Regions from separate parts of the Nocardia sp. CA-119907 genome, predicted to be linked through region 1. Evidence: riboswitches for the same ligand, from Rfam matches in the RefSeq annotation. Region 1 holds a riboswitch; the other holds the start of a gene.

Region 1 (11,315 bases):
GGCCGAGAGGCCGGTCGCGAATCCATCGTGCAAACCGTGAAGGCACTGACCGGAGTACCGATCAACCGGTTCGCCGAGGTCTCCCTCGTCGGCTTCTACGACCTTGCCAACATTCTCGGTGGTGTCGATGTGTGTCTCAACCACGCCGTCAACGACGAGTACTACTCCGGCGCGGTGTTCCCGGCCGGACCCCAACATCTCGATGCCGCCAACGCGCTGTCGTTCGTCCGGCAGCGCCACGAACTCGACAACGGCGACCTCGACCGCACCCACCGCCAGCAGGCGTTCCTCACCTCGGTCGCCAAGCAGCTCAAGGGGTCCGGCACACTCACCAACATCGGCAAGATGCAGCAGCTGATCAACGCCGCACAGAACGATGTGGTGCTCTCCCAGGGCTGGAATGTGCTCGACTTCGCGCAGACCATGGGCAAGGCCGGTTCGATTCCGATCGAATTTCAGACCCTGCCCGTGCAGGGATACCAGACCGTCGACGGCCAAGACGTCAACATCATCGACCCGGCCGCCATCAAAAAGGCGGTGCGCACGGCGTTCGGTGTGCAGGCCGCTCCCCCCAGCGCACCCAAGACCACACCCACCAGCACCGTCGACGTCGTCAACGCGGGCGGCGCGACGGGTATGGCCGCGAAAGTGTCGACCACGTTGGCCGACAAGGGATTCCAGAAAGGCACCATCGGCAACGCCGCTTACACCGACGGTTCCAGCTCGGTCGTCTACTACGGCACTGGCGCCGACACCGATGCCACCCAGGCCGCGGATCTACTCGGTGGGCTACCGACGACCGCCTCCAAGAACCTCGACCCCGGCCACATCAAGATCGTGATCGGCAGCGACTTCACCCTGCCCGACGAATTGAGTTCCGGCACATCATCATCGAGCTCCACCACCTCGACCGGCACAGGATCGCCCAGGACCTCGTCCACCGGCGCCACCACCTCCACACCCGCCGACGAGGCACCCGACTCCGGCAAACCCGTCACCACCAGCATCGGATCCAACGTTCCCTGCGTGGACTGACCAGCCGGACATTCGAGCCCCGACCCTCGACAGGAAAGCGCGTGGCCATCACGTATCTGGAATCGATGTCCTGTGTCTCGGTCACGTTCCTCACCATGTACTTCGAGACCAAGAAGCTGACACCGTTCGCCGGCTACTGCCTGGTCGCGGGTATCGGCAGCGCGGCGTTCTCCACCGTGCGCGGCTGATACCCCACCGATATGGCGGGTGGTCTACTTGCCGTCGGGGTGGCCGACGATGGCAAGGGCCGTGGTCCAGTCGGTGGCTATGGCGTTCTGAGCGTCGGTCAAGGCGACCTTGCCGGAACACACCAGCGTGTGCAACTTGTTCTCGACGGCGTCTTTCGGATTATTCGGCCCCGCGCCCGGTTTGTGATCGGGGGACGGTGGCTCCACCCACAGGTTGCGCGGGTCGTTGGGGTCGCCGCCGAGCTCCAGCGACACCAGGTGGTCGTACTCGGCGTCATGCAATGGGCCGGTGTAGTCGTAGGACTTCGCGTTGGCGCCCTTCTCCCGGTCGGTGATGTTGGCCGGTGGACGGATCGAGGAAGTGTATCCGCCCTTGCAGATGGTGTCGCCGAGGTTGTCCGCGGCAACCTTCGGATTGATCGCGCCCGGGGTGCACGCAGGATCGGGCAGCGACTGCCCGTCGCCGGACTTGCGGTAGTGGCAGCTGCCCGGAGCCGGTTGCGCCTGCACCGTGTACGTGCCGGAAGGACCGGGACCGACCGGCACCTGCAAGGTCTGTTGCGCGGCAGGGGGTTGAATCACCGCGTGCGCGACGGTTTTCGAACCGTCATGTGCGCAGCCGGCAACCAACAACGGTGCCAGCACTGAAACCAGCAGTGTCTTGCGAATATTCATGACTTACCTCTGGCCGAACCTTCATCCGCGTCCAATTGTGCTGCATAGCAGGCATACCGCTGGTGTTCGGCACGAAAACATCTCCGGCGGCCTCATTTGGTGTGGAATCCGGGATTCGAACTCGGCGCATCTACCACTGGCAGGCTCTCAACCCTGCCCCGCACCGCGGCGGGTCCATGTTCCGTTCGCGATTCGGAAGCGATCGAACTATCAGCGCGTGATAGTCGAACCGGTGGGCCATATTGCTGGTCAGCCGGTTCCGGTGTCCGGCGTTATTCGACACTGCCGCACCCGGCTGTCGGATTGGCGATCTGTGCCGATCCAGGACAATGGCCCGCAGAAGCACTGTGATGGTGCTCGCGGCGCGACCGACGGATGTGCTGGGGTCGTCAGCGCTCGAGGAAGTCTTTTCGCTCCGAACCGGACCAAATGGTCTGATCTTGGGCTCGGCGCACTTATGCTGATGCCTCGAACCACACCGACCGGAGCCGACTGGGCGGCGGTTATCGCAGGCTGCGCGAAATACCTTACCTTCGAGGAGGATTCGTGTGACGACTAGCAAGCTCGATATATCGCGAGCGCGGTACTGGATCGACCGGTGGGATCGCCAGCAAGAGCACTACATGCCCGATCGCGAACAGCGGTTCGAGGTCATCGGTGACGTCTTGACCGAACTCGTCGGCCGGATGGACCCGTTGATCGTCGACCTCGGCGTCGGGCCGGGAACGCTGTCGGACCGGCTGCTCACGCGAATGCCCGCCGCCACGATTGTCGGCGTGGACGTGGATCCGCTTCTGTTGGCCTTGGCCGAGATGAGCCTGGGGTCACCGCGATTCCGTACGGTGAACATTGATCTGCGCGAGCGTGATTGGCTCGACAGACTTCGACTGCATCGAGCGCCCGATGCCTTCGTGAGCACCACTGCTCTGCATTGGATGAACCGTGAACCGCTGCGCGCGCTGATCCGGACCTGCGCGGCCGTCCTCGCACCCGGCGGTCTGTTCATCAACGGAGACCACTTCTACGAGGGGGCGACCGGCTCGCGGCTGGACGCGCTGGGCAGAGCGATGACCGCCCGCCGCGCCGAACGGGTGGGAACTGCATGCTCGGAGGATTGGGAGGCGTGGTGGGCCGCGGTCGACCGCGCTCCTGAACTCGCCGACCTGGTGCGCCTGCGCGACGGGGGATTCGCTGACACGGTTCACGACCGACCTACCGTCCACGACTACATCGCCTTCGCGTACGACGCGGGCTTGGCCGAAGCCGGAATCGTGTGGCAGTACGGCGACGACCGCGTCCTGGTCGGGATCCGATAGCGCCTAGTTATTGCAGACGCTGTGGCGTCGCACTGAAGTTCCCTGGTTGCAATCATGTCCCGCAGCTCCTGTGCGACGACGCTTAGTCATTGGCCACCAAGTGTCCCTGTAGTTTTCGTCAACGATGGAGTGCATCAGCGCCGATCAGACAGCGGCGATACCCCTTCAGGCGGAAGAGCTTCGAAGCCGGGCATGGCGCGATGGCGTCGAGGCCGCGAAGCGACTTCCCGACGTGCTGGCTCGGCGCGGCAGCAGCGCGCCGGGCTCGCGCCGAGGGCGTGACGGCATATCTGGAGGACGGTTTCGCTGTCGCATGACATCGCAAAAGATGACGGGCACCGGGATGAAGTGCTGGTGGTCAGGCGGGGACGGACGTGGGGATTTGAGCCAGGGCTTCTAGGGCGGAGGCTGTGGTTTCGGGGGAGGCGGGGAGGAGGGGGAGGCGGACGGAGGGAGTAGGGATGCGGCCTTGGGCGGCTAGGGCGGATTTGATGACTGCGGGGTTGGGTTCGGCGAAAAGGGCTGCGGAGAGGGGGGTCAGGCGGTGGGTGAGTCGGCGAGCTTCCGGGATGGGGCCGCTGTGCCACAGGCGGATCAGGGTGGCGAAGGCAGGAGTGGCCAGGTGGGCGCTGGCGAGGATGGCGCCCGATGCGCCGAGGGCGAGGAGTGGGGCGGCGTGCAGGTCGTCGCCAGCGAGGACGGAAGCATCCGATGGGAGGGCGCTCATCAGGGTGATGGTGGTGTCGTCGATGCTGCCGACCGCGTGTTTGAAGCCGATGATGTTCGGGATGCTGGCCAGTTGGTGCAGGGTGTCGGGACTCAGCGTGCGGCCGGTGCGGTGCGGAATGTTGTAGATGATGAGGGGGACCGGGCTAGCGGCGGCCAGGTGGCGGAAGTGGGCGAGGACGCCCGCTTCCGAGGGGCGGGTGTAGTACGGGACGACGGTGAGCGCGGCGGTCACGGTGGAGCCGAGAGCGGCGAGGGCTTCGGCCGAGGCGGCGGTGGAGTTCGTGCCCGCACCGGCGATCAACGGGGCGTTGCGTTCTCGGCAGACGGTGCCGCAGATGTCGAGGACGCGGCGGCGCTCATCGGGGGTCAAGGTGGCGGTTTCGGCGGTGGTACCGAGGGCGACGATTCCTGTCGCGCCGTTCTCGAGTACGTCATGGGTGAGACCAGCAAGGGCATCGGCAGCCAATTCGCCGTTGGCGGAGAAAGGCGTGATCAGTGGGACGAACAGGCCGGTGAGCGTCATGGCTCCCAGACTGCCGCGCGCCGATGCTTCAGGTCCAGTTCACATTTGTTCAGATAAGCATAAGCTGAGCTGATGCTCGATGTTCGCAAGCTGCGCCTGCTGCGCGAATTGGCCCACCGCAAGACGATCGCGGCGGTCGCCGAGGCGATGAGCTATACGCCGTCGGCCGTCTCCCAGCAGTTGACCGCGCTGGAACGGGAAGCCGGTGTGCCGCTGCTCGAGCGAACCGGACGACGCGTCATCCTCACACCCGCCGCGCTCACCCTGGTCGAACACGCGGAGACCATTCTCGCCGCGCTCGAGCAGGCCACGGCCGATCTCGCGGCCTCCCGCGCCGCGCTCACCGGAACGCTGCGCATCGGCGCCTTCCCGACGGCAGTCGCGACCATCCTGTCCCCGGCCCTCATCGCGCTCAGCCGAGACCATCCGCGACTGGAACTGCTTGTGACGGAACTGGATCCGGCGACCGTCCCGGACGCGTTGCGCACCGACATAGTGGATATCGCACTGGTCCAGGAGTACGACTATGTGCCCGCCGAGCCCGATCCCGCCCTGGACACCGAACCATTGCTGGAGGAGACGATCTACCTGGCCGCCCGAACCGACGTGCCACTATCCGAGCACCGTACCGCCTCCTGGATCGTCGGCACACCGGGCACGCTCTGCCACACGATGACGATCCGGGCTTGCCAGGCAGTCGGATTCACGCCACGGGTGCGCCACCACGTTGACGACTTCAGCACCGTCCTCGCACTGGTCGCGGCCGGACAGGGCGTCGCCCTCGTCCCACAACTCGGCGCACGCACCCCACCACCCAACGTGGTGCTGACCGCCCTGCCGACACGCCGCAAAACCCACTTGGCCTACCGGCGAGGCACCGGCACCCACCCGGCCGTGATCGCGGCCCGCACCGCATTACGTGCTTCCGCCACAACAATTTCCAGCGAACCGTCACCCCGCGTGCTCGAATCACACTGAGCCCACGTGCCGACTCGGCTACCGAACACCACCATCCACCGCAGCCAGTAACCGGCGCTACCCGCACGCGTCGGTGTATCAAGCAGTAGTCGCTGGAGAACGCTACGCGAGGCGGACATCCGGGGTGGCGAGGCCGAACATCTGCGCCCCGCAGACTTCGCGACGATGACAGCAGTCCTGCTCTCGGGGTCAACCGACCTTATCCGCCCGGTCACCCGACGCTTCCGACGGACACGGCTTGCGACAACCGGGTAGCTCGGGAGCCGGACCCCGTACACGGCCAGAGCGCCTGCGTCACCGAGCCACCCGGTGACACGGACGGTCGCGTGAATGTTCGGGTCAGTGGTGGAACAGGCGGAGTTCTGTGCGGGCGAGTGCTAGGCGATGTTCGCGGCAGGCGTCGGCGATCGTGTCGCCGTGGAGGGCGCCCGTCGGTTCGACGACGACGGCGACTCCGTGTTCGGCGGCGACGTCGATATTGTCGCGAAACGGGAGGTAACCGTCGGAGACCAGAGTGATGCCGCTGAGCCGGCGCCTCCATGCTGCGCGTTGCCGAGCCTCGATCGGAGGATGTGGTTGGGTGAGCAGTTCTGCGAGTTCGCGGTGTTGGGTTGCGGTGAGGGTGCCGGCGGCGAGGGCGATCTGCCAGTTCAACCGCTGCTGACGCGGCAGATCCGCTGGCAGGGGGAGGTTCCGAATGCTGTGATGCCTACGCAGCCACCAGGTTCGCGCCTTGGCTCCGGCGAGCTCGGTGCAATCGACACGGGACTGCTGCCCGGCCCCAACACCGACAGTCATGCCGTCACGCACGAGGACCACCGTGTTGGATTGGGTGTAGCGGGCCGTGATCATGCCCAGTAACGCATCCGCGGTCGAGGCATCGGTGAGTGCGGGTCCCTCGATGGAGCGAATCAGGTCTGCGGTGATCGGCTGCCGATCGTGGTCCTGCTCGATGGCAACACCGAACACGGTGCGAATCTCGGTGGCCGGCGGGCGGTAGGTGGGGTCTATCTCGAATACGACATAGCGGCCGCGCTTCTTGCGGGCCAGCTTCGCGACGGTACCGGGCGCGTAGCCCGGTGCGATGATGCCGTCGGACACCACTGTTGCCAGCAGTTCAGCCAGTTCATCGTCCACCGGCTCGGAGACCGCGATCATGTCGCCATACGACGATCGAGGATCGGCGTCGCGAGCCCGGACATAGGCTGCGGCAAGCGGTCCCAGCTGCCCGGTTCCCAGCCCCCACGTCTCGCGCATGGTTTCGTCGAGCGCCCCGTTCAGTGCCGCTCCCGCCGGAGAGACGTGTTTGAACGATGCGGCCGCCACCATGTCGGTCGCGCGCTGTGCGTCGGCAACCAACTGCCAGGCATTGAGCGCATCGAGATAGTTGATCATCGACGCCACCCCGCACAGCACTCGGATGTGACCGGCACTGCCGTCGATGATCCGGGCCCGCTGATGGGGATTCATGCCGTACCGCAAATCCATTGCCGTGCTCCCGAACTCGAGTTCGGGAGCACCCAGGCGGACGACGCTCCGATCGTGCGCTTCCTCGTGGTCTATCCACGTGACGCCAGTCGCGAACACCAACCTTAGAACATGATGCGGCACACGGACAGTGCCCACCTGACAACGGCGAAGACACCACCGCATATCGCTGCGAGTCGCAGCACGTTTCCGCAGGACGAAGCTGAAACAGTTGCCGTATTCGCGGCAATGTCCACCTGTCGGGAGTTACCCACGCTCTCAGCAACTGTGCGAAGCGAACGCACAACCTCTCTTCCAGCGGCGAGCCCCTGCCCTAGGCGACCGACTTCCGCAACGCCGCCAACTCATCTTCACGCGGATCACTGACGTCGACCGATTCCGGGCTGTTGAAGATCCGCACCAGCCGGGTATCTGGCTGGAACCGCGGCCATCCGGGATCGCCGTGTTCGGCGAAGGCCACCCACGCCGAATGGATTTCGTCGGCGAGCGGCTGGGGTGGGTTGGGACCGGTCAGTGCATGTGCGCCGTCGAGCGCATCGAAGACGAAGGGCACCTCCAGTACGTGACATGCGCCGAGCCCGTCGATGCCCGACGGCCAAGCGAACTCGTAGGCGTAGGTCGGCGCGCCCGCGGTGGCGATCGATTGCGCTAGGTGCAAGGTATCGGAACGGAAGGCCCGATCAGTGACTATCGCGGCGAAGATATCCGCGGGGGCGGCTGCCGGGCGGTTGGCTCCATAGATATCCGCGAGGGCGGGGTCCAACCCATAGCGGGTGAGGACGAAAGGCAATGTCTCCGCGGTGATTCCAGCCCCGACACCGGTCGGCACCGTGAAGAAGCGAAATTCCTCCGCAGTGCATCCCGCGATGAACGGCATGGCCCGATCGGGCTGCTCGCCGAGCACGGTGAGCGGCCTGCCCTCGACCACCTCACCATCGATCACGGGAAGCAAACTCATGATGCCAAGGCCGCTCGCGATGATCGACGAACCCCAGCGCTCCGGATCCGGATCGCTCATCAACTCGAGCGTGAGCCTATCCTGCGCGGCGCGAATTCCCTCGGGGCCGAGCCGACCGAAATCGTCTGCGACGGCATTGATCCCGAGCATGGTGGCCAGTTCACCGGCCAGCTTGCGCGCATCTTCGGCGGCGACCGCCGCGGAGCCATTGCCGCTCTGCATGATCGCCTGCCGGAACAATCCGCGCGACAGCGGCGAAGCCATCAGCGTCGCCACGCTCATCCCGCCCGCCGATTCACCGAATATCGTGACCCGGTTCGGATCCCCGCCGAACGCTTCGATGTTCTCCTGCACCCACCGCAGAGCGAACAACTGATCGTGCAGTCCGCGGTTGAGCGGAGCGTCCGCCACCGCCGCGAATCCGGAGATGCCGAGCCGATAGTTGATCGAAACCAGCACGACCCCATCGCGCGCGAACCCCGCACCGTCATAGATCGCCCTGGCATTGGAACCCCGGACGTAGGCGCCGCCATGAATCCACACCATGACCGGCAGTCCCGAACCACCCGGATCCGGCGTCCACACATTGACATTCAGATATTCGTCGCCCGGTATCCCGTCACTGCCGATCAGCGCATGAATCGGCGGGGGATAGGGCGATTGCACACAGGTGGCGCCATGGGTGAGCGCATCCCGAACACCCTGCCAGTCCGGCACCCGCGTCGGCAGTCGAAACCGCGCGGGCCCGACCGGCGCGGCCGCGTACGGCACTCCGAGAAATGCGCTCACTCCATCGGTCGTCCGGCCACGAATCTTGCCGCCGGTGACGGAAACAATCGGTTCCATGGGTCTCCTTCGTCCGACTCGATTCTCTACGCCGCACCGCCGCCAGACCACAGAATCCACCAGCTCGCACAACTTCGGAATAGCCGAGGATGTGCGGCTTGCGCAGGCCTGCACCGGCCACCAGCACCGCGGGACCGACGCAAGGCGCACGCAAGCCGACGCAAGACCTCCGCAATCATCGAACGGCAGAGTCGGATTCATGAACGAGACATTCGATGTGGTCGTCGCGGGAGCCGGACCGGTCGGACTGATGCTGGCCTGCGAACTGCGCCTCGGCGGTGTGGATGTGCTGGTGGTCGAACGGCTGACCGAACCCGATATGACCATCAAGGCCGGTGCGATCAATGTGCCGACCGCCCAGGCCTTCTACCGGCGCGGACTGCTGCCCGATCTGCTCGAACAGCAGAACGCGGCACTGGAGCGCATTCGCACCGCCAGTACATATCTGAGCCCCGAGGTGACCACTCAGCGGCTGCCGTTCGCCGGTCATTTCGCGGGCATCATGCTCAAGACGTCCGATGTCGACTTCGACGACCCGGCTTTCGCCGAATTGGGCCCGGGCGCCGAGGCGGTCATGGTGGCCCAGCAGGGGATCGAAGCGATCCTGGCCCGGCGCGCCGCCGCACTCGGTGTCCAGATCCGTCGCGGCGTCGAGCTGACCGCATTCGAAGACGACGGAACCGGTGTCACCCTTCGCGTCGGCGACAACACCGTCCGCGCGGACTGGTTGGTCGGGTGCGACGGCGGCCGCAGCACGGTCCGCAAGCAGGCCGGATTCGACTTTCCGGGGCTGGATCCCGAGATCACCGGACATCAAGCGCTGGTCGAGATGACCGGTGCGGAGCAGCTGCGGCCCGGCTGGAACTCCACCGACAACGGCATCTATGTCAACGGCCCGATGCCGGGTCGTTTCGTCACGGTGGAGCTCGACGGCCCGCCCGCCGACCGCACCGCGCCGGTGACCGCGGCCGAATTGCAGGCCAGCCTGCGCGCGGTCTCGGGTGTGCCGGTCGAGATCACCGCCGTGCATTCCGCGACCCGGTTCACCGATAACACCCGCCAGGTCACCGACTACCGCAACGGTCGTGTGCTGCTGGCGGGCGATGCGGCCCATGTGCATTCGCCGTTCGGCGGACAGGGCCTCAATCTCGGCATCGGCGACGCGGTCAACCTCGGCTGGAAACTGGCCGCCGTGGTGCGCGGCGATGTGCGCGAAACTCTGCTCGATACCTACACCACCGAACGGCATCCGGTCGGTGCGTGGGTGCTGGAGTGGACCCGCGCGCAGATCCCGCTGATGCGACTCGACCAGCGCAGCAGAGCATTACGCGGTGTGATGACCGATCTGCTCGCGACCCGTGACGGCGCGACAGCCATCTTCAAGAAGATCTCCGGCGTATTGCACCGCTACGACCTCGGCGCCGGACACGGCCTGATCGGCGCGGTCACACCGGATATCGAACTCTCCGACGGCAGTCGGCTCGGTGCGCACTGCACCGACGGGCGTGCGATCCTACTGGACCTCAACGATTCCGAGGAACTCCGCGCGATCGCCGCGCCGTGGTCCGATACGGTGCGCATCGTCACGGCGAAACCTGTTGCACCACAGGAACTTTCCACGCTACTGATCCGCCCGGACGGCTATGTGGCCTGGGCCGCGGACTGCGGTGCGCACGCCGGGCTGCTCGAAGCGCTGCGCCGGTGGTTCGGCGACAAATCCTGATCAGCCGAATATGCAGTGCCACATCGAGATCGGCGTGGATGCGCCGCGACCCTGCGTGGTCGCGGCGTATCTGCGAGTCAGGCCGCCTGGCGGTACACCGCGAGGACCGGAATCACCCGGGACGTGTTGGATTGGTATTCGCCGAACCCCGGCATGATCTCGACCATTCGCGCATACAGTTCGTCGCGTTCGGTACCGGTCACCACCTCGGCTTTCGCGGGGTAGCTCTCGGTGCCGATCTCCACGGTGAACTCGGGATTCGCACGCAGATTGTGGTACCAGGCCGGATGCTTGTCCGCGCCGCCGTTCGAGGCGATGAGCACGATGCGCTCGCCGTCCGGGAGGTAGACCAGCGGGCTGGTGACCTGGCGGCCGGACTTGGCGCCCGTCGTCGTGATCAGCACCATCCGGGCACCCTCGAACATGCCACCGACCTTGCCGTCGTTCGCGCGGAACTCGTCGATCACTTGCGCGTTGAAATCGTTCACTTGGCTCCCATCGTTCACAGCGTCTCCGGCAGCAACCGCGATGGTGGGCTCGAAATTCCGGCACACTTGCCGGACGGACATTCGGAGGAATACAGTACGTACGTACGGTTTGGTTGAGTCGACGACTGGAGCTGCCGATGTGGGATCCCAAGAAGTATCTGGCCTTCGATGACCACCGCTCGCGTCCGTTCTTCGATCTGCTGGGTCGGATTGGGGCCGAGGATCCACGCCGTGTCGTCGATCTCGGCTGTGGCCCCGGACATCTCACCGCTTCGCTGGCCGAACGCTGGCCGAGAGCGATTATCGAGGCCTCCGACTCGTCACCCGAAATGGTCTCCGCGGCACGCGGTCTCGGCATCGACGCGACA
Region 2 (11,315 bases), 3.0 Mb from region 1:
CGAAATTCTCCGAGGCGACCTTGCCCGCCTTGCCGGAGGCGGTCTCGGTCATCGCCGCGGTGCCCATATCCATCCCGTAGCGCACGCCGGCCAGCGGTGCGGCCGCCAGGAGCAGCACCACGGTGGCCGCGATACCGAACACCGCGGGTCGAGCCATGACGATCCGGCTCCAGCGCGCCCACCGTCCGCTCGTCGGATCGGTGGCCTCGGCGCCCGGTCGGGTCTCCAGCGGCTGCCACCGCGCGGGCAGCGCACCGCGATTGACCCGCGTCCCGAGCATCGCCAGTACCGCTGGCAGCAGTGTCAATGCCACCGCCAGCGTGGCGACCACCGCGATCGCGACGCCGACCGCGATACCCCGGAACACCGGCGCCCGCACCACGACCAGCGAGCACAGCGAGATCATCACGATGAAGCCCGAGGCGACGATGGTCTTGCCGGCCGTGGCGATGGCGATCCCGCAGGCATGGGCGACACCGGCCGGGGAACTGCCGCCGGGCTTCGCCAACTCCTCCCGAAAGCGACTGACCACGAACATCGCATAGTCCAGTCCGATACCGGTGCCGATCATGGTCGCGACGGCAAGCAGTAGCGAACTCGTGCCCATCACATGCGACAGCAGAAACAGTCCGCCGAATGCGAGCAGTAGCCCGCTCACCGCGACCATCACCGGCACCAGTGCGGCGACCACCGTGCCGAGCGCGAGGATGAGCAGCACGAATGCCACCGGTAGGCCGAGTGCCTCGGCCTGGCCGGAATCGGCCACCTCGATCTGCATCAGATCGTGCAATACCGGCGAGAATCCGGTGATGCCGACGCTCACTCCGTCACCGGAATAGTGGCCCGCGCGTTCCTGCAGTTCACCGGCCAACTGCGCGCGCGCCGGAATCGCGCCATCGATCCCGATGACCGCCATCGCCGCATGTCTGTTCGCCGAGATCTGCGACTTCTGATCACCCTGGAACGGCCCGACCGCGATCCGCACCCCCGGCACACCGCGCAGCTCCGCGACCGCTGGCTCCACGATGGCCCGGTAGGCCGGATCGTCGACGGTCCGCTCGCGCGAATCGAAGACCAGCGCCAGCTGTTCGGCGCCCAGATCGGGATAGTGCGCGGCGAGCAGTTCGGTGATCCGTGTCGAATCCGCCCGGTCGGCGTGGAATTCCATGGCCTCGAGGCGGCCGTTGAGCTGTGGGTAGGCGACCGCGCACGCGGCGATGAGTATCAGCCAGAGCGTGACGACGATGCGCCGGTGCTGTGCCATCGCGACGCCCCAGCGGTAGCCGATCCTCCGATCGCTGTCCGTGTGCCGTCTGCCGGTCTCGATCGTCCGCTGTGCCATATTGCCCCGCCGTCTATCCGTCCCTCGTCCCCAACTCTATTGCCGCAATGGGCAATTCGGCACACCCACGATGGTCCCGGGGGCGGCTCAGCGCAGTACGACCAGCCAGATCGCGGCGTAGTGGCACAGTGCGGCGAGGACCGTCGCGGCATGGAAGAACTCGTGATGGCCGAAGACAGTGGGCCAGGGGTTGGGCCATTTGGTCGCGTAGAGGATCGCGCCGCCGCTGTAGACCAGACCGCCGATGAGCAGCAGGATCAGTGGAGCGATGCCGATATTCGTGTTCAGCTCTCCGGCGACCGGCACGATCGCCCAGCCCAGCAGCAGATACAGCGGCACCCCGACCCAGCGGGGTGCGGTGGGCCACAGCAGTTTCAACGCCACACCGGCCAACGCGCCGAGCCAGACCACCAGCAGCAGCGTCTGCCCGGTCCGTCCCGGCAGCCCGAGCAGTGCGAACGGGGTATAGCTGCCCGCGATGAACAGGAAGATCATCGAATGGTCGGCGCGCTTCATCTGAACGCGCGCATTTGCGGTTGCCCAGGTCACCCGGTGGTAGACGGCGCTGATGCCGAACAGTCCACAGACCGTGAGCCCGTAGACCAGGGTGGACCAGCCTGCCGTCGCCGAAATCGTCGCGGCCGTGGCCACCAGGACGAGCCCCGCGATTGCCGCGATGCCGACCGCCCAGGTGTGGATCCAGCCGCGCATGCGCGGTTTTGTCGGTATAGCCGTGTGCGTGATCATGTCGGGTATCGCATCGGCTGTGCCGATCATTTCGGACACGAGCTACCTCCTAGAAATACCCGCCGGTAACCTACGGTGCCGTAAGTTGTGGGTCATCGGCCACTGTACCGGGTCACCCGCGGTGCGGGCGAGGGCCAGAAGGCATCTGGTGCGGGCCGTCGAGGCGATACGCCGCAGGGAATGCGCGCTCACGGAGGGCGCCGGGAACGCGGCGAATCCAACACGGCGGCGGGAATGACGGGTCCAGAGGTGGTAGCGCGGCGTAACGATGGAGCGCACCGCGAACGCCGCGAATCCGACACAGCCGGTGCCGGGATCGAAGCGGTTGGGCGTAGGGTTGGTCGCCGTGGAGCTTCCGAGTCAGGTGCGTGGTTTGCCCTACCGCATCTACGAGGCCCGGCTGTCCAAGCAGCTGGCGGGCAAACAACATCCCCGGCACGTCGCGGTGATGTGTGATGGTAATCGGCGCTGGGCGAGAGAGAACGGCTTCACCGATGTGAGCCACGGGCACCGGGTCGGCGCGCTGAAGATCGCCGAACTCGTCGGCTGGTGCGCGGACGAGGGCATCGAGATGGTGACCGTCTACCTGCTCTCCACCGAGAACCTGCAGCGCGATCCGGACGAACTGGAGACGCTGTTCGAGGTGATCACCGATGTCGTCGAGGAGCTGTCCGCACCGGAGCAGAACTGGAGCGTGCGCATCGTCGGTTCGCTGGACGGCTTTCCGGAACTGGTCGCCAAGCGACTGCGCACCGCGGCCGAGCGCACCAGCGGACGCGATGGCGTACACGTGAACGTGGCGGTCGGCTACGGCGGTCGGCAGGAGATCGCGGACGCGGTCCGCAAACTGGTCCGCCAGGAGATGGCCGCGGGGGAGACCGGCGAGGATCTGGTCCAGTCGATCACCGTGAACTCCATCGGCCAGCACCTCTACACCTCCGGCCAGCCGGATCCCGATCTGGTCATCCGAACCTCCGGTGAGCAGCGACTTTCCGGATTCCTACTGTGGCAGAGCGCATACTCGGAAATATGGTTCACCGAGGCGTACTGGCCGGAATTCCGCCGGGTGGACTTCCTGCGCGCATTGCGCGACTACGCCGCCCGACATCGCCGTTTCGGTGTTTGATTTGTGGCGCCTGCGGCGCCGCGTGTTCGCGGCCCCCTGGTGTCTCGCGTCCGAGCCGTCGAGACTCGCGACTTCGTCGCATACGCTTCGACGACTCGGACGCGAGACGGGCCGCGAACGTCGCTCGTAAGACTCGCTCCGCTGTGGTTGGGTCGGCGACCTCAGCTGAGGACGAAAAGTGAACCCGCCGTGGGGGGATGGGCTGACGCCTTACATCGACTATGAGCAGTTCGGTCGGCGGTTCCTGGAGTACGCGGCCTCCGAGCAGCGCATTTCCGGCGCATTCGCCCAGTTGACCGGGGCCGCCTTCGATTTCGGGCCGATCGGCGTCGGGCCGGGCAAGCTGGCCAAGGTCGCCGCGCAGGTGCGACTCGGCGAGCCGAAGCTGCATCGGCATGTCGACGACATCATCTCCTTCGAGCTGATCATCCCGCTCGATGTCGATCTGCTGCTCGATCTCGCCGTGGACCGGCATCGCTTCCACGTCCACGGCAATGTCCACCTGCACTTGGCCGTGCGCACCGCCGAACCACTGCGGGTCGTCATCGATATCGCCGAGCCCCGCCCGAGCGATGTCCGCATCAATGTGGCCACCGCCACCAAGCGCGGGCAGCTGCTGCGCATCCTGGCCAGCGTCGACCACGAGATCCGGCGGTTCGTGGCGCGCTATATCGCCACCGAAATCCGCAAACCGCATATCGCGGCGGTCCGGGATATCGATGTCGCGGCTCGGCTGGACGCGGCCTGGAAGCTGTAGTCTCCTCGAGCGGCCGCAAGCGTTCGCCGCGGCTAGAGCTTGCGCAGCCGCAGCCGGTTGATGGTGTGGTCGGCATCCTTGCGCAACACCAGCGTGGCGCGCGGACGGGTGGGCAGGATGTTATCCACCAGGTTGGGCCGGTTGGTGTTGTTCCAGATCTCCTGTGCGGCGGCCGTCGCCTGGTCATCGGTGAAACCGGCGTAGTGGTGGAAATGCGCGTTCGGATCGGCGAAGGCGGTCTGGCGCAGGGTGAGAAACCTTTGCACATACCACTTTTCGATGTCCTCGATGCGCGCGTCGACGTAGATCGAGAAGTCGAATAGGTCCGAGACCATCAACCGCGGACCGGTCTGCAGCACATTGAGACCCTCCACGATGAGAATGTCGGGCTGAGTCACGCAGTGGAACTTGCCCGGCACGATGTCATAGGAGATATGCGAATACACCGGCGCACATACTTCGGCCGCACCGGATTTCACCTCGGTGACGAAGCGCAGCAGTTTTCGCCGGTCGTAACTTTCCGGAAATCCCTTGCGGTGCATGATGCCGCGCCGGGTCAGTTCCGCGGTCGGATAAAGGAATCCGTCGGTTGTGACCAAATCCACACGCGGATGGTGATCCCACCGCGCGAGCAAGGCCTGCAGTACGCGAGCCGTGGTGGATTTTCCGACCGCGACACTGCCCGCGACACCGATCACGAATGGCACCTGTTGATCGGGATGCTTCTCCCCGAGAAAGGTCGCGGTCGCCGCGAACAGCCGTTGACGTGCGGCGACCTGCAGATGGATGAGACGAGCGAGCGGGAGATAGACCTCGGCGACCTCTTCCAGATCGATCTGTTCGCCGAGGCCGCGAAGTCCGATCAGTTCTTCCTCGGTGAGTACCAGCGGAGTCGACTTACGCAGGGTGCGCCACTGTTTCCGGTCGAATTCCACATAGGGACTCGGCTCGCTCATTCGTGCCACTTACCCGACACTCCGTTCCGGCAAACACGCATACGTGATGCGCCGACGGTATGAGATTCGGTCCAGCTCTCGCATAGCCGAATTCTGCTCTGCGTCAACATCGTGTGAAACGCGGGGTGCCCTACCGGGTGGTAACCGGTCGATACGCAGGCCCATTGCGGCTAATGTCGGCGGGCATGGAAGCGCATCCCCTCGTGACCGAGTACCTGCGACTCGGCTTGGCATTCGACCGGCTGGAGGAAGGGTTCGTCGACGCGTATACCGGCGATCCGGCGTTGCGTCGCGAGGTCGAGAACGCGCCGGCACCGCAGCCGCGCGAGCTGGCCAGGCGGGCCGCGGCACTGCGTGCGGCACTGCCCGCCGCCGGGTTGGCACCGGAGCGGACGGAATTCCTCGATGTGCACCTGCGGGCGCTGGAATGTTCGGGACGCAAGTTCGCCGGGGACGATATCGGCTTCGTCGACGAGGTGCGGGCGTACTTCGATGTCGAGATCGCACCGGGGGATGTCGAGGACTATCGCGATGCGCACCGGCAGATGGACGAGGTGCTGACCGGCGACGGTCCGCTCGCCGAGCGGATGACGGCGTTCCGCAAGGCCGATGAGATTCCGCCGGAGCGGTTGCACGTCTGCGTCGAGGCATTCTCGGGTGCGCTGCGGGAACTGGTGCGCGAGCGTTATCCGCTGCCCGACCACGAGCACGTCACCTATGAGGTGGTCGGGGACAAGCCCTGGTCCGGCTTCAACTACTACCTGGGCAACTACCACTCCAGGGTGGCGATCAACTCCGACCTCAAACAGCATATGGCGCATCTGCCCACCCTCATCGCGCACGAGTCCTATCCCGGACATCACACCGAGCACTGCCGCAAGGAGGCCGGGCTGGTCGAAAATGGGCAGGCCGAGCAGACGCTGTTCCTGGTGAACACCCCGCAGTGTCTGATGGCGGAGGGGCTGGCGGATCTGGCGCTGCGCTCGATCGTCGGACCCGGCTGGGGTAAATGGGCGCAGGAGATCTACGCCGATCTGGGGCTGCGCTTCGAAGGTGAACGCGCGGAACAGCTTTCGAACGCATCGGCCAAATTGCTCGGGGTCAGGCAGGACGCCGCACTGCTGCTGCACGATCAGCACCGCGATGCCGACGAGGTCGCCGGATTCCTGCAGCGCTGGAACCTGACCACCCCCGAACGCGCCCGCCAGTCCCTGCGCTTCCTGTCCTCACCGCTGTGGCGCGCCTACATCAGCACCTATGTCGAGGGCTACCGCCTGCTCGGCGGCTGGCTGGACCGCGCGGCCGACGCCGACGATCGCGCCGACCGCTTCCGCCGCCTCCTCGACGAACCCCTCACCCCCGGCGGTCTGCGCGCCAGATGAGCCCGATACCCGCTCAGCTGTGGCGACCTACGCCGTGGTGAATGTGATGCGCACCGAAATCGGATCCGATTCCAGTGCTTTGATCGTCCATGCCGTGGCTTGGGCGGGGATGCGGCCCTTGGCGAAGCTGCGTGCCCGGGCGACCACGTTGTCATCGGGGACGAAGGCGGCGGTGCCGGTGTACCAGCGCTCGCCGTGACGCAGCCGGACCTGCGGGTTCGCGGCGATATTGCGGGCCCAGCCCGCGCGGTGGCCGTGCTGGGAGATGAGCCAGGCGCCCTCGTCGTCGATCGAAACGGTCACCGGAACGCGGCGTGGCTGACCGGATTTCGCGCCGGTGGTCTCCAGTTCGGCGAGCAACGCGGAGCGGATGCCGATCCGATCCAGCAGTCCGACAGCGGGATTGACGAAATAGCGGCCGATGAGGCGTTCGCGCCGGAACTTGCGCACGGTCGCTGCGGTGCTGCGCTCACTCATGGTGTTCTCCTTCGTCGGCCTGCGGGTCCGCTCAGCGGAAGATGACGCAGGTGGTGGTGCCGTGTGCGACCAGACGGTCCTGGTCGTCGACGATTCGGCCTTCGGCGGTGGCGGTGGTGCGGCCGACGTGGATGGTGGTCCCGGTCGCGATCAGGCGACTGCCGGCGGTCGGCACCGCGCGGATGTAGTTGATCTTCAGTTCCAGCGTGGTGTAGCCGACGCCGGCGTCCAGGGTGGTGTGCACGGCGCAGCCCATGACCGAATCGAGCAGGGTCGCGCAGATGCCGCCGTGCGTGGTGCCGAGCGGATTGGCGAAATCCGGGCGGGTCCGCAGCCCGAAGACCACCTCGCCGTGCTCGAGCTGCTCGATCTCCATGCCGAGCAGATCGCCGATGAACGGCGGCCGCCCTTGCGCCGTCATCGCGGTGCGCAGCAGTTCGAGTCCGGACAGCTGGGCCAGGTCGGTCGGTGCCCATGACTGCGCCTCGCCAGCGCTCGGCTCCGTCATGACCACCGATGTGGCTGTGTTGGATGTTCGCTCGCTGCGCTCGCTCATAAAATCCCGTCCTTTCGATGAACCGATCGGTCCACATCTGTCATGATTGGAGCATGAACCGATCGGTTCACGCAACCATGAGTGCGCGAACAATGAGCACAGCCCAGGGAGGACGCCGATGACCGCGGGCCCGCGCGACCGACTGATCGAAAGCGCCATCGAGCTGGTTCGCGAGCAGGGTGTGCACGCCGCCGGGCTCGCCGCCCTGCTCGAGCGCAGCAGTGCCTCCCGGAATTCGCTCTACCAGCACTTTCCATCCGGTAAGAGCCAACTGGTCGAGGTCGCGACCAAGACGGCGGGCGCGCGCCTGGCCGTCGTGATGGACAAGGTCACCGCGAAGGGCGCGCCCGCGCAATGGGCGAGCGCGCTCACCGACTGGTGGCAGCGCGCCCTCACGCGCAGCTCGTTCAGCACGGGCTGCCCCATCGTCGGTGCCGCCCTCGCCGAATCCGAACCGGGTGTGCAGGCGGCGGCGGGCGCCGCCTTCACCGACTGGACCGACCGGCTCGCGAGCGCATTGTGCGATAACGGTCTATCGGTCGAGCAGGCGCGGTCACTGGCCGGATTCGTGATCAGCGCACTGGAGGGTGCCATCATTCAATCCCGGGCGCTGAAATCCACTCGGCCCCTCGACGACGCGCAGATCCACCTCACCGCGCTGTTGCGGTCCGCCGTGCCCGATGCCTGACGCGCGGGCCGGCAGAGGCGTATCGGCACGTCGCGTACCCACGGATAAGATGGTCGGACGCGACTGGCGCACTCGAGGTGGAAGCAACCACCGGGAAGCACCCTCGCCCCGCACCGCGCGCCTGGGTGCCGGGCTCAAGGGCTTCGGGGTGCGCACCCCGGGGCATCCGGACCACGGAGGTTGCGATGCACACCGAGACACAGAACCCCCTGATCGACGCGGCGCGGACGGCCAATAGACTCGATCAGGTGACGCAGACGACCGCCTCTGTCAATACCCAATCTCTCGGTGAGCTCGATCCCGAGGTCGCGGCCGCGATGGCAGGCGAACTCGCCCGCGAACGCGACACCCTCGAGATGATCGCCTCGGAGAACTTCGTGCCGCGCGCGGTGCTGCAGGCGCAGGGCAGCGTGCTCACCAATAAATACGCCGAGGGCTATCCGGGCCGCCGCTACTACGGTGGCTGCGAGCACGTCGACGTCGTCGAGACCCTCGCCCGCGACCGCGCCAAGGAACTCTTCGGCGCCGAATTCGCCAATGTGCAGCCGCATTCCGGCGCACAGGCCAACGCCGCGGTGCTGATGGCGCTGATGGAGCCGGGCGACCGGCTGCTCGGCCTCGACCTCGCGCACGGCGGTCACCTCACCCACGGCATGCGCCTGAACTTCTCCGGCAAGCTCTACGAAGTGCACTCCTACGGGGTCAGCAAGGAAGACCACCGCATCGATATGGAGGAGCTGCGCAAGACCGCGCTCGCCGCACGTCCGAAGGTGATCGTCGCGGGCTGGTCGGCCTACCCGCGGCACCAGGACTTCGCCGCGTTCCGGGAGATCGCCGACGAGGTCGGCGCCAAGCTGTGGGTCGATATGGCCCACTTCGCCGGTCTGGTCGCCGCCGGTCTGCATCCCTCGCCGGTGCCCTACGCCGATGTGGTGTCCTCCACCGTGCACAAGACCCTCGGCGGTCCACGCTCCGGCCTGATCCTGGCCAAGCAGGAGTACGCCAAGAAGCTGAACAGCTCGGTATTCCCGGGGCAGCAGGGCGGCCCGCTCATGCATGTGATCGCCGCCAAGGCCGTGGCGTTCAAGATCGCCGCGAGTGCCGAATTCAAGGAGCGTCAGGAGCGCACCCTGTCCGGTGCGAAGATCCTGGCCGAGCGGCTCGGCGGCGCCGATGTCAAGGACAAGGGCATCAGCGTCCTCACCGGCGGCACCGACGTCCATCTGGTGCTCGTCGACCTGCGCAACTCCGAACTCGATGGCCAGCAGGGTGAGGATCTGCTGCACGAAATCGGAATCACCGTGAACCGCAATGCCGTTCCGTTCGACCCGCGTCCGCCGATGGTCACCTCGGGCCTGCGCATCGGCACCGCCGCGCTGGCCACCCGTGGCTTCGGCGATGCCGAGTTCACCGAGGTCGCCGACATCATCGCCACCGCGCTCGCGGGTGGTGCCGATGTCGACGCGCTGCGCGCCCGGGTCAGCAAGCTGGCGCGGGAGCTGCCGCTCTACAACGGTCTCGAGGACTGGCGTCTGCTCGGCTGATCACAGTTCGTTTCGACTCGCCTGGGAATTCGGCTCCGCGCCAATAGCAAACCTGCGGTTGTGTGCGCGCTGACCGGGTTTCCAGGCGAATTCGTTCGGTGCGTGCCCGGTCGCGGGGACGTATGTCGCAGCAGTTGTGTCAAGGGCGGATTGCGCTTACCTTTGTCGGTGAATATCCGGCAATGGGGTTGAATGGTGAAGCGTCAGTACGTATTCGGTGTGGGTATCGCGGTGTTCGCGGCGGCGATGCTCGGGGTCGGTGCTCCGGTGGCAAGCGCCAAGGAGGTAGCGCCGGGCGTCAGTTGCAGTGCCGACCTGTGCGACAACGACACCGATGAGGTGTACCGCGTGACCGGCTACGGATATTGCGATGGTGAGTTGAACGCACTGACCCAGTCACTCCAGCCGCACTCCACCGAGCGGATCACCTGCCTCGGTGGCGACGTGGTGGAAGGTTTCTCGGCCACCGGCGCATACGTCTCCAACTTCCCCGGGTAGACCAGGCCCTCGAGAGCGCTGGTTCCCGGCCGCGTCGGCTTCGTGAACTCCGTTGGCGCAGCCGACGCTGATTCAGTGCTACAGAGTTAGCGTGCGGCCGGGGTCGAGAATGTGCACGGTCGTATCTGGGGCGACGTCTGCGCTGGCGTCGCGGTAGAGGTCGGGGCGGTTGCGCGTGGCTTTGGTCATCAGCCGGTCGCCGAGTGGGCCGCTGCTGAACGCGTAGTGGATGGGGACGGCGAGGCGGGGGCGCAGCGCGCGCGTCAGATCGGCGGCCTCGGCGGCATCCATCACAACCTGGTGATTGAACGCCGGGCGGATACGCAGGCCATTGATGGGGAGCAGGGCCAGATCCAATTCCTTGAAGCGGTTCGCGATTTCGTCGAGTTCGGCGATGCGGAGGGTATCGGCGCCGAAGAAGACGGTGTGGCCGTCGGCGCGCAGTACGAAGGTGACCTCGGGTATGCCGTGACCAGCAGGCGTTGCGGTCACCTCGACAGGGCCGAGATGTGTTGTCTGCCAGGGATCCAACTCGACGACATTGCGAAATCCGGCCGCCCGCACCCGTTTCGCGAGGCCGCGCACGACGGCGAACGGCACATTCTTGTCCGGGTAACTCTGTAGCGCGCCCAGGTCGCAGTGGTCGTAGTGGGCGTGGCTGATCGCGATGCCGGCCAGTTCCGGGAGGTCGGCGGCGGTGGCGATGCTGCGCGGCTCGCCCTGGTAGTAGAAGCGGCGTTCGGACAGCCACGGATCGGTGAGGATGCGGGCGCCGCCGAAATCGAGCAGCACGCTGGCGTGGACGACACGAGTCGCGGTGACGGACATGGCGTTTCCTAACAAGACGGGTGTCTGCTTACGTTGTCAGTTGACACCCGTCTTGTTAGCCTGTCAAGGTGACGGCGAAGAAGAGCACCGTTAGGGATCGCAACCCCCGCGGCGCGGGCGGGCGTCTGCGCGCGGAACTGGTGGCGGCGGCGAGTCGCCTGCTGGAAACATTGGACGGCCAGGAATCGCTATCGCTGCGCGCGGTCGCGCGGGCCGCGGGTATCGCGCCGCAGAGTGTGTACCTGCACTTCGCCGATCGGCGGGAACTGCTGACCGCGGTATACGAGGTCCGATTCGCCGAACTGCGCGCCGCGCTGTCGGCCGCGTCGTCGGCGGACGGCCCCACCCGCCTCACCGAAATATGCCGCGCCTATTGCGAATACGGCCTGCGGAATCCGGGCCACTATCGGGTGC

The links. A riboswitch is a leader RNA that binds a small molecule or an ion and turns the genes downstream of it on or off. The one in region 1 is predicted to bind ZMP and ZTP.
Region 2: another riboswitch for ZMP and ZTP. It lies ahead of glyA (serine hydroxymethyltransferase); the one in region 1 lies ahead of ACQP2D_RS19930 (phosphoribosylaminoimidazolecarboxamide formyltransferase).

The regions. Positions count from the first base shown of each region.
Region 1 covers NZ_CP192091.1:4,520,617-4,531,931, forward strand. The annotation lists gene ACQP2D_RS19900 (LCP family protein) at 1-1,035, shown strand, start outside; gene ACQP2D_RS19905 (hypothetical protein) at 1,077-1,223, shown strand; gene ACQP2D_RS19910 (hypothetical protein) at 1,248-1,898, opposite strand; gene ACQP2D_RS19915 (methyltransferase domain-containing protein) at 2,447-3,214, shown strand; gene dapA (4-hydroxy-tetrahydrodipicolinate synthase) at 3,573-4,466, opposite strand; gene ACQP2D_RS19925 (LysR family transcriptional regulator) at 4,539-5,444, shown strand; gene ACQP2D_RS19930 (phosphoribosylaminoimidazolecarboxamide formyltransferase) at 5,784-6,932, opposite strand; ZMP/ZTP riboswitch at 6,956-7,035, opposite strand; gene ACQP2D_RS19935 (carboxylesterase/lipase family protein) at 7,246-8,736, opposite strand; gene ACQP2D_RS19940 (FAD-dependent monooxygenase) at 8,936-10,459, shown strand; gene ACQP2D_RS19945 (nitroreductase family deazaflavin-dependent oxidoreductase) at 10,537-10,947, opposite strand; gene ACQP2D_RS19950 (trans-aconitate 2-methyltransferase) at 11,085-11,315, shown strand, end outside.
Region 2 covers NZ_CP192091.1:1,491,093-1,502,407, forward strand. The annotation lists gene ACQP2D_RS06800 (MMPL family transporter) at 1-1,342, opposite strand, end outside; gene trhA (PAQR family membrane homeostasis protein TrhA) at 1,430-2,119, opposite strand; gene ACQP2D_RS06810 (isoprenyl transferase) at 2,427-3,215, shown strand; gene ACQP2D_RS06815 (hypothetical protein) at 3,394-3,972, shown strand; gene coaA (type I pantothenate kinase) at 4,005-4,937, opposite strand; gene ACQP2D_RS06825 (DUF885 domain-containing protein) at 5,114-6,310, shown strand; gene ACQP2D_RS06830 (nitroreductase family deazaflavin-dependent oxidoreductase) at 6,338-6,787, opposite strand; gene ACQP2D_RS06835 (PaaI family thioesterase) at 6,819-7,295, opposite strand; gene ACQP2D_RS06840 (TetR/AcrR family transcriptional regulator) at 7,462-8,031, shown strand; ZMP/ZTP riboswitch at 8,081-8,165, shown strand; gene glyA (serine hydroxymethyltransferase) at 8,280-9,575, shown strand; gene ACQP2D_RS06850 (hypothetical protein) at 9,768-10,073, shown strand; gene ACQP2D_RS06855 (MBL fold metallo-hydrolase) at 10,152-10,901, opposite strand; gene ACQP2D_RS06860 (TetR/AcrR family transcriptional regulator) at 10,970-11,315, shown strand, end outside.